2 regions of the Arthrobacter sp. BG3 genome follow, and region 2 is predicted to be linked to the other one. Evidence: predicted binding sites of a transcription regulator. Region 2 holds the regulator's gene; the other holds the start of a gene.
The links. The regulator HrcA, encoded in region 2, represses chaperone genes, less so after heat shock. The targets are predictions, from matches to a motif close to TTNGCACTCGNNNNNNNCGAGTGCNAA.

Region 1: a site for HrcA is predicted at 2,126-2,152, ahead of AC1MFL_RS14660 (FmdB family zinc ribbon protein). Genes of this name have one in related genera too.

What each region holds. Positions count from the first base shown of each region.
Region 1 is NZ_CM155270.1:3,256,497-3,260,741, reverse strand. It holds gene AC1MFL_RS14675 (GNAT family N-acetyltransferase) at 1-436, opposite strand, end outside; gene galU (UTP--glucose-1-phosphate uridylyltransferase GalU) at 442-1,359, opposite strand; gene AC1MFL_RS14665 (5-formyltetrahydrofolate cyclo-ligase) at 1,458-2,093, shown strand; gene AC1MFL_RS14660 (FmdB family zinc ribbon protein) at 2,240-2,497, shown strand; gene AC1MFL_RS14655 (RcpC/CpaB family pilus assembly protein) at 2,921-3,520, shown strand; gene AC1MFL_RS14650 (AAA family ATPase) at 3,595-4,245, opposite strand, start outside.
Region 2 is NZ_CM155270.1:4,095,715-4,099,959, forward strand. It holds gene AC1MFL_RS18485 (DUF4870 domain-containing protein) at 1-217, opposite strand, end outside; gene AC1MFL_RS18490 (DUF3097 domain-containing protein) at 362-1,210, opposite strand; gene hrcA (heat-inducible transcriptional repressor HrcA) at 1,426-2,439, shown strand; gene dnaJ (molecular chaperone DnaJ) at 2,545-3,672, shown strand; gene AC1MFL_RS18505 (16S rRNA (uracil(1498)-N(3))-methyltransferase) at 3,675-4,245, shown strand, end outside.

The DNA of each region.
Region 1 (4,245 bases), 840 kb from region 2:
TGATCTCCATCCGGTGCAGTCCGAGGACGTCGAAGCAATAGTCCGTCGCCAATGCCACGGCAGTCGGGACAATTCCCCGGCCCGCCCGGTCCTTGTCCACCCAGTAGCCCAGAGTGGCCATCATCGCTGATCCCCACACGATCGAGGACACCGTCAGTTGCCCCACAATCACAGGTTCCCGGGAGCCCGGCGTCCGCTCGGTGATCACGAACGGGAGTGCCGTGGCCAGTGCGGCCTGCGATTTGAGGGAACGCACCATCTGGCGGTAGTCGGGAAGGCCGCCGCCGGGGATGGGGTTGGACGCTTCCCAAGGGGCAAGCCACTCCCGGTTGCGGGAGCGGACCTCGGTCCATTCCTTGCGGTCCCGGTACCGGATCGGGCGCAGCACGACGTCGCCGCTTTCAAGCGTGACCGGCCAGGTGAAGCTGCCCCCCACCGGAACTACTTGGTCAGGCTCGGTGCGAGTTTCGAGGCGAAGCCCGGCAGCCATTCCCGCAGGCCGGGGCCAAGGTCGTCACTGTCGCAGGCGAGCTGAACACAGGCCTTGAGATAGCTGAGCTTGTCGCCGGTATCGTAGCGGCGGCCGCGGAAGACCACGCCGTACACGCCGTAGCCTTCAGCGTCACCGGAGGCGAGTTCCTGCAGCGCGTCAGTGAGCTGGATTTCGCCGCCCCGGCCGGGCTCGGTGTGTTCCAGCACCTCGAAGACCGCCGGGTGCAGCACGTAACGGCCAATAATGGCGAGGTTGGACGGGGCATCTTTGACGTCCGGCTTCTCGACCAGGTGCTTGATGCGGACGTACTCTTCGCCGCCGATCGCTTCGATGTCGGCGCAGCCGTAGGCACTGATCTCGGAGGGTTCGACCTCAATCAGGGCAATCACCGATCCGCCGGTCTTTGCCTGGACCTCGATCATGGTGCTGAGCAGTTCATCGCGTGCGTCGATCAGGTCATCGCCGAGCAGGACTGCAAACGGCTCGTAGCCGACGTGCTGCTTGGCGCGGAGGACGGCGTGGCCCAGGCCCATCGGATCGCCCTGGCGCACGTAGTGGATGTCACCCAGATTGCTGGCGTCCTGGATGGACTTGAGTTTGGCAGTGTCGCCTTTGGCCGCAAGGGTGGCTTCCAGGGTGGGGACGCGGTCGAAGTGGTCCTCGAGCGCGCGCTTGCTGCGTCCGGTGATCATCAGGATGTCGTTCAGTCCGACTTTGACGGCTTCCTCCACGACATACTGGATGGCCGGTTTGTCAACGACGGGCAGCATTTCCTTGGGCATGGCCTTCGTGGCGGGAAGGAACCTGGTTCCGAGGCCGGCTGCGGGAATGACGGCCTTGCGGACGGGAGCGTTGGGTGTAGTCACTCGACTAATCTAACGGAGGGACCAAGCATTGGGTAATCATTCGGGCTGCCAGGAACCGCTGCTTCCCGGGCCCGCATGATACGGAGGGACGGGGCATCATGGCATCGAAGGAAGAGATCCGGGCCAGCCATCGGGCGCGGCGTGCCGCATTGACGCCGGCCGCGCTGCGAATCGCCGGGGCGGGCATCGCACGGCACGGACTCGCGTGGGCAACGGAGCTGACCCGCGGCACCCCCGGCACGTTCGCCGCCTATCTTGGCGTGGGTTCCGAGCCGCCCACCCTGGACCTGCTGGCGGCGCTGCGCGGGGCCGGGCACCGGCTCCTGCTGCCGGTCTGCGAACCCGGGCTGGCGCTGAGCTGGGTGTACTGGACGCCGGACTCCGAATTCGTCCGGAGCCGCTACGCGCCGATCCTGGAGCCCGCCGGGGAACGCCACGACACGGCCGTCATGCGGCACGCCGACGGCATCATCCTGCCGGCCACCGCCGTCGACTTTTCCGGCAACCGGATCGGCCAGGGCGGCGGCTACTACGACAAGTTCCTGGCCGCCCTGGCCGCCGTCGTCCCGGCCGGGACGCCAGCGTCCGACGGCGGGCCGTTGCCGTCACTGCCGAGCGCCGCCGTCGTGTACGACACCGAGGTGCTGCCGGCCGGGAGCATCCCGGCAGAGTCCTTCGACCGGAAGGTGGCGGCCGCATTGACACCGGCCGGTCTGCTCCCACTGCAGCGATAGGGCTAAAGGGGTGCCCGGCCGGGGTGATAGAATTAGCACTCAGGCCCTGCGACTGCTAAGGGACGGATTCCGCTGATCACCAGATCGGCGGAGATCCTGACCGCACAGCACGGGACCTGCTCGTTTGTCCCAGAGGAGGATTTCCAGTGCCCACGTATGCATACGCCTGCAAGGACTGCAGCCACGCCTTCGAGATCGTGCAGTCGTTCACCGACAGCTCCCTCACGTCCTGCCCGGAGTGCCAGGGGACCCTGCGCAAGAAGTTCAACAGCGTCGGTGTTGTCTTCAAGGGTTCCGGCTTCTACCGGACTGACTCCCGCGACGCCAAGGGCAGCACTGTCTCCCCGGCCCCGGCTCCCGCGCCGGCAGCAACTCCGGCTCCCGCCGCCGCTTCCGCAAGCTAGGAACCGCCTGCGGGTCCGCGCCCGGCGCCGCTATCAACTGCGTGCCACTGCGTGCGGGTCCGCGCCCCGACCCGTGCCCTGCTCCCTGCCGCCTGCCGCTGCCTGTGCAAGCTGCTGCCTCTCCGGGCAGATTTTTCCACATAGCCGCAATCGCACCTGCCCGGTATCCGCGCCGGTGCGTAGCGTCGGGCTATGGCCACTCTCGCACCGTTCGCCCCGCCCGTCGGCACCATCCCCGCGGCATCCCGGCCTGTCTTTTTTCGCGGCCCTTTGCGCCCTTCAACGGTCCTCAGAATCGGCCGTTCCGCCAGGCGCCGCGCGCGACGAGGGCCGGCCTCCGGAAGCCCTCCATACGGAGCAGGACCCGCTGGCCGGCCGTCCCGTCAACTGGTCCGGTGGCTGAACCGGCACCGGCGGCTGGCGGTGGCACTGCTGCTGTGCATCGCTGCCGGTCTCACGGTGCAGCAGCTGACCCCGGCCCCGGCCGACACGGTGGCGGCCTACGCTGCGGCCCGGGACCTTCCAGCCGGGAAAACACTCGTCCCGGATGACCTGACGGTTCTGAGCGTGCCCCGCGACCTGGCACCAGCGGGCAGCTATGGCGGCACCGTTTCCCTGCAGGGCCAGCAGTTGGCCGTGGCACTCCGCAAGGGCCAGCTGCTTTCGGACTCCCAGCTCCTGGGGCCCGGGCTGCTGGCGGGAAGCCCACCGGGATCAGCCGCCGTGCCGCTGCGGATGGCAGATCCCGCCTCAATCCAGCTGCTATCCCCCGGACAGCTCGTGAACGTGGTGATGACCAACGGCAACGGTTTTGACCAACCGGCGGCATCCCAGGTGCTCGCCGCCGCGGTGCCGGTGCTGTGGACGTCCGGGCACGGCGGCGGGGCCGGCCCATGGCTGGCCTCCGGGGAAACCGAGGGCCTCCTGGTCGTGGCTGCCGATGCCGAGCAGGCGCACCGTCTCGCCGGTGCTTCCACCCAGGGAAAGCTGTTCTTCGTTCTGGTGGGGGCCGCCCCTGGCTAGGCTGCTGCCCGGCGTGACCGCCGGAACCCGCTCCGAAGCGGCGCCGTATCACCCTGGCCCGCGGCAGGCCGACTTTAGCCCCAGTGCGGGGGCTTCTGCTCCTCAAGCCAGGAGTCATGGTCGTAGCCGCCCGGCTCATCGCCCCAGCGCCGCGGATCGTCTTCAGCTGCCTTGTTCGGCAGCACTCCGGCCGGGTCCGGGGCGGGTACCGCCGGTGCGCCGCCCCTGGCGTCCTCCCGGGAGCCGTCGTTCTGGACCCCGCCGCTGTTCTGGATTCCGGCGCCGTTCTGCACGTCGTCGTCGTTCCGGGTATCACCGTCAGCATTCATGCCGCCGGCCTCCTTACTGCCCTGATCTGTTCTGTCCTGTTGCGCGCTGTCCGGCTGTCCGGAAACGGTCCGCCCCTCAAAGGCCTGCGCTTCGTTGACGGCCAGGTTTTCAACGTCGTCGTCGAAGAATCCCGGCGACACCGGCTGCCGGTGCGTCACGGCCGGCTTTTCCAGCCCAAGGTAACCCCCGATGCGGTCGGCGCAGGCCGAAGGATCGGTGAAGACCTCTATGGTCCATAGTGGCATGTAGCGCCAGCCCAGTCGCTCCAGGAGTTGCGGGCGGAGCCTGCTGCGTTCACGGACGGTCAGCCTGCGGTACTGCTCGGTGCCGTCGGACTCAATCGCCACCGGCCGGGGAATCTCGGCGTCGTCCTGCCCGAGGGTGCTCAGCGGGTC
Region 2 (4,245 bases):
CCTTGGACTCCTGCGCCGTGAACGGGCCGCGGTCCTTGAAGATCAGGTAAATCAGCAGCGACGGAACGCAGCCCAGGATACCGCCGAAGTGTGCCAGCGTGGCCCACTGCCGGTCCTCGTTTGCTGTCAGCGGCAGTGCATTTGCGGGAACGCCGTGGTACGGAGGCTGGCCATGGCCGGCCTGGTTGCCAGTGTGTTCGCGTGCGTCATCTGCCACGGTGTCGTCCTTCGGATTGCGCTGGTGCGTTGGTGCCTGGAATTGCCAGGGCTGCGCCTGGAGCACAGCCGCCGTACCAAGAATACTTGCTCGGGCGCGGAATGAGGGATCGGCCCGCTGGCGGGCGGACCGCGGATGCCCGCCTCAGGGAACGGTCAGGAAGTCGATGACCTCTTCCACCCGCCCCAGCAGGGAGGGCTCCAGATCCGCATAGCTGCGCACCGCACCCAGGAGCTTCTGCCAGCCCAGGCCGATGTCCTCCTTGGTGCTGTGCGGCCAGCCGAACGCCGTCAGGATGCCGGTCTTCCAGTCCATGCCACGGGGGATGACCGGCCACTTCTCGATTCCCAGCACGGCGGGCCGGATCGCCTGCCAGACGTCAACGTAGGGGTGGCCCACGATCAGCACGTTCCCGGCGGCCCCGGGGGAGGCCATCACGGCCCGGGCAATCCGGGACTCCTTGGAATCCGGCACGAGGTGGTCCACCAGCACGCCGAGCCGGCGCCCGGGGCCGGGCCGGAAGGCGGCCACAGCGCCGGCGAGGTCGTCAATGCCGTGCAGCGGCTCGACGACGATGCCCTCCACCCGGAGATCGTCACCCCAGACCCTCTCGACGAGTTCGGCGTCGTGTTTGCCTTCCACCCAGATCCGGCTTGCTTTGGCGACCTGCGCGCGCTGGCCCTCCACCCGGACGGAACCGGAGGCGGTGCGTGTTCCTGCGGCCGCCGCGGCGGCCCGGGGCGCTGGCGGCATCAGCCGGATCGGCTGTCCCTCCAGCAGGAAACCGAAGCCGAGCCGGAAGGACCGGGACTTGCCGCGGCGGTCCTCCAGGGCGACGACGTGCATGCCGCCGGACTTCTCCACCCGGGTGACAGCACCGACCCAGCCGGACTGCACATCCTCGAGCACCATTCCGCGCTCCACGGGCACCTCGGGCAGTTGGGCCTTGGCAGGGGCGGACAGGTCCTGCGGGCCCCAGTTCTGGTACGACATCGGTTTACACACTGCTTTGCACTCGGATTGCTGCGGCGGGCTGTGCCCGAAAACACCAGCCCCGGGAAGAACGCCTGGAGCGAATCCAATGCTAACAACGCGGCGACTCATATTAGACTGGTTAGCACTTAGGCATGTCGAGTGCTAATAAAAGCGTATCCGGAGCGGCCGGCGAATGGCGGCATCGGATGCGGACAGTCGAATGGAGGTGGAACGTGAGCGAACCGCGCAAACTTGAAGTGCTGCGCGCCATCGTGGAGGACTACGTCCATTCGCGGGAACCCGTCGGCTCCAAGGCCCTTGTCGAGCGGCACCACCTTGGCGTGTCCAGCGCCACGATCCGCAACGACATGGCGGCCCTGGAAGATGAGGGCCTCATTACGGCGCCGCATACCAGCGCCGGGCGTATTCCCACCGACAAGGGCTACCGGCTCTTCGTGGACCAGATTTCGGCGGTCAAGCCGCTCTCACCGGCGGAACGCCGCGCCATCCAGGCCCTGCTGGAGGGCTCCGACGATCTCGACGACGTCCTGGACAGGACGGTCCGGCTGCTGTCGCAGCTGACCCACCAGGTTGCCGTCGTGCAGTATCCCCACCTCAGCCGGGCCAGGGTGCGGCACATCGAATTCGTCCTGCTGGCGCCGCGCAAGGTGCTCGCGGTGCTGATTGCGGACACCGGCAAGGTGGAACAGCGGGTCATTGACGTGGGACAGGACCTTCCCGAGGAAGCGCTGTCCGATCTGCGGACGCGGTTCCTCGGCGGCCTCTCCGGGACACCCCTGAACCTGCTGGGGCAATCGCTGAAGTCTGTCCTTGCCACCTGCCCGCCGGCCCGGCGCGCCGACGCCCAGGCGCTGGCCCGCGGCCTGGAAGCGCTGGCCGCCAGCAGCCGCGAGGAGCGTATGGTCATGGCCGGCACCGCGAACCTGGCCCGCTCCAACGTGGACTTCCCGCTGAGCATCGGCCCGGTCCTGGAAGCCCTCGAGGAGCAGGTGGTCATGCTCCGCCTGCTGGGCGACATGGCCGCGGACCCGCGGGGCGTGACGGTCAGCATCGGCCGGGAGAACCCGTACGACGGGCTCGCGGAGGCCTCGGTGGTCGCGACCGGCTACGGACCGGACGCCACCGCGAAAGTCGGTGTCCTCGGCCCTACCCGGATGGACTATCCGACCACCATGGCCGCCGTCCGGGCAGTGGCCCGTTACCTGTCCAGGATTCTGGGCCCGTGACGGACCGCGGCCAACCGTCCGGCACCGGCAGCTAAGCACCGCACGCCCACCCCCAAATGACTTCTTGCCCCTAACCGGCAGTACAACCAGGAAGAGATACAAACTTTGAGCAGCCACTACGACGTTCTTGGAGTCTCCCGTGAAGCCACGGGCGAAGAGATCAAGAAGGCCTACCGCAAACTGGCACGGAACCTGCACCCGGATGTCAATCCCGGGGATGACGCCTCGGACCGTTTCAAGGCGGTCACGCACGCTTACGAGGTGCTGTCCGATCCGCAGAAGCGGCGGATCTACGACACCACGGGCAACGAAAACGGCACCGACAACGGCTTCGGCGGCGGCAGCTACGCCGGCCAGGGCTTCGCGTTCCAGGATATTTTCGACACGTTCTTCGGCGCCGGCGGCCAGTCCGGCCCGGCCTCCCGGGTCCGCCGCGGCCAGGACGCCCTGATCAGCGTCCGGATCGAGTTGCGCGACGCCGTCTTCGGGGTCAACAAGAAACTCGAAGTCGACACGGCCGTCACCTGCCCCACCTGCGAGGGCTCCTGCTGCCAGGAAGGCAGCCACCCGGAACGTTGCGACATCTGCGGCGGCAGCGGCCAGGTCCAGCGCGCCGTGCGCTCCATCCTCGGCCAGGTCATGACGGCGGCCCCCTGCGGTTCCTGCGGTGGCTTCGGCACCGTCATCAAGGATCCCTGCAACGAATGCGCCGGACAGGGCCGGATCCGCAGCCGGCGTTCCCTGACGGTTAAGGTTCCCGCCGGCGTCGCCACCGGCACCCGCATCCAGCTCTCCGGCCAGGGCGAGGCCGGACCCGCCGGCGGACCCGCGGGCGACCTTTATGTGGAGATCCGGGTCAACAGCGACGCCACCTACGTCCGCGACGGCGATGACCTGCACGCCAGCCTCAACATCCCCATGACGGCCGCCGCACTGGGTACCGAGGTCACCCTCGAAACCTTCGACGGCCGGCAGGAGATCGATGTCAAGGCCGGCACGCAGTCCGGCGAGGTCATCACCCTCCGCGGTCTGGGCGTCACCCACCTGCGCGGCTACGGCCGCGGCGACCTCAAGGTCCACCTGCAGGTGGACACCCCCGCCAAGCTCGACGCAGCCCAGGAGGACCTGCTCCGCCAGCTCGCGAAGCTGCGCGGCGAACAGTTCACGGAGGGCAAACTCGCCGCGAGCGGCGGGGTCTTCTCGAAGCTTCGGGACCGGCTCGGTAACCTGTAGCGGTGAGCAACCCGGTCTTCTTCGCTTCCCCCGGCAGCCTGGACGGGCTGGCTCCCGGTGACGTCTTCGTCCTTGACGGACCCGAGGCCCGCCACGCGGTCACGGTCAAGCGCCTCGCCGTGGGGGAGGGTGTGGACATCGCCGACGGTGCCGGCAAGAGGCTGACCGGCACCATAACCGCCGTCGCGCCCAACGAACTGACGGTGGAATGCTCCGGGCTTTCCGAGGAGCCCCGGCCCGGGGTCCGGCTCGTCCTGGTCCAGGCCCTCGCGAAAGGGGACCGGGACGAACTCGCCGCCGAAACCGCCACGGAACTGGGGATCGACGCCGTCGTGCCCTGGCAGGCGGAACGGTCGATTGTCCGCTGGAAGGCGGAGCGCGCGGCCAAGGCCCACGCCAAGTGGCAGTCCGTCGTCACGGCCGCCGCCAAGCAGGCGCGCCGGGCCTGGATCCCGGAGGTCCGCCCGGCCGTTGACGGCGCCGGGCTGCAGGCGGCAGTGGCCGCTGCCGATCTCGCCGTCATCCTGCACGAGGACGCCGTGCGGCCACTGCGGCAGGTGCTGGAGGCCTGGC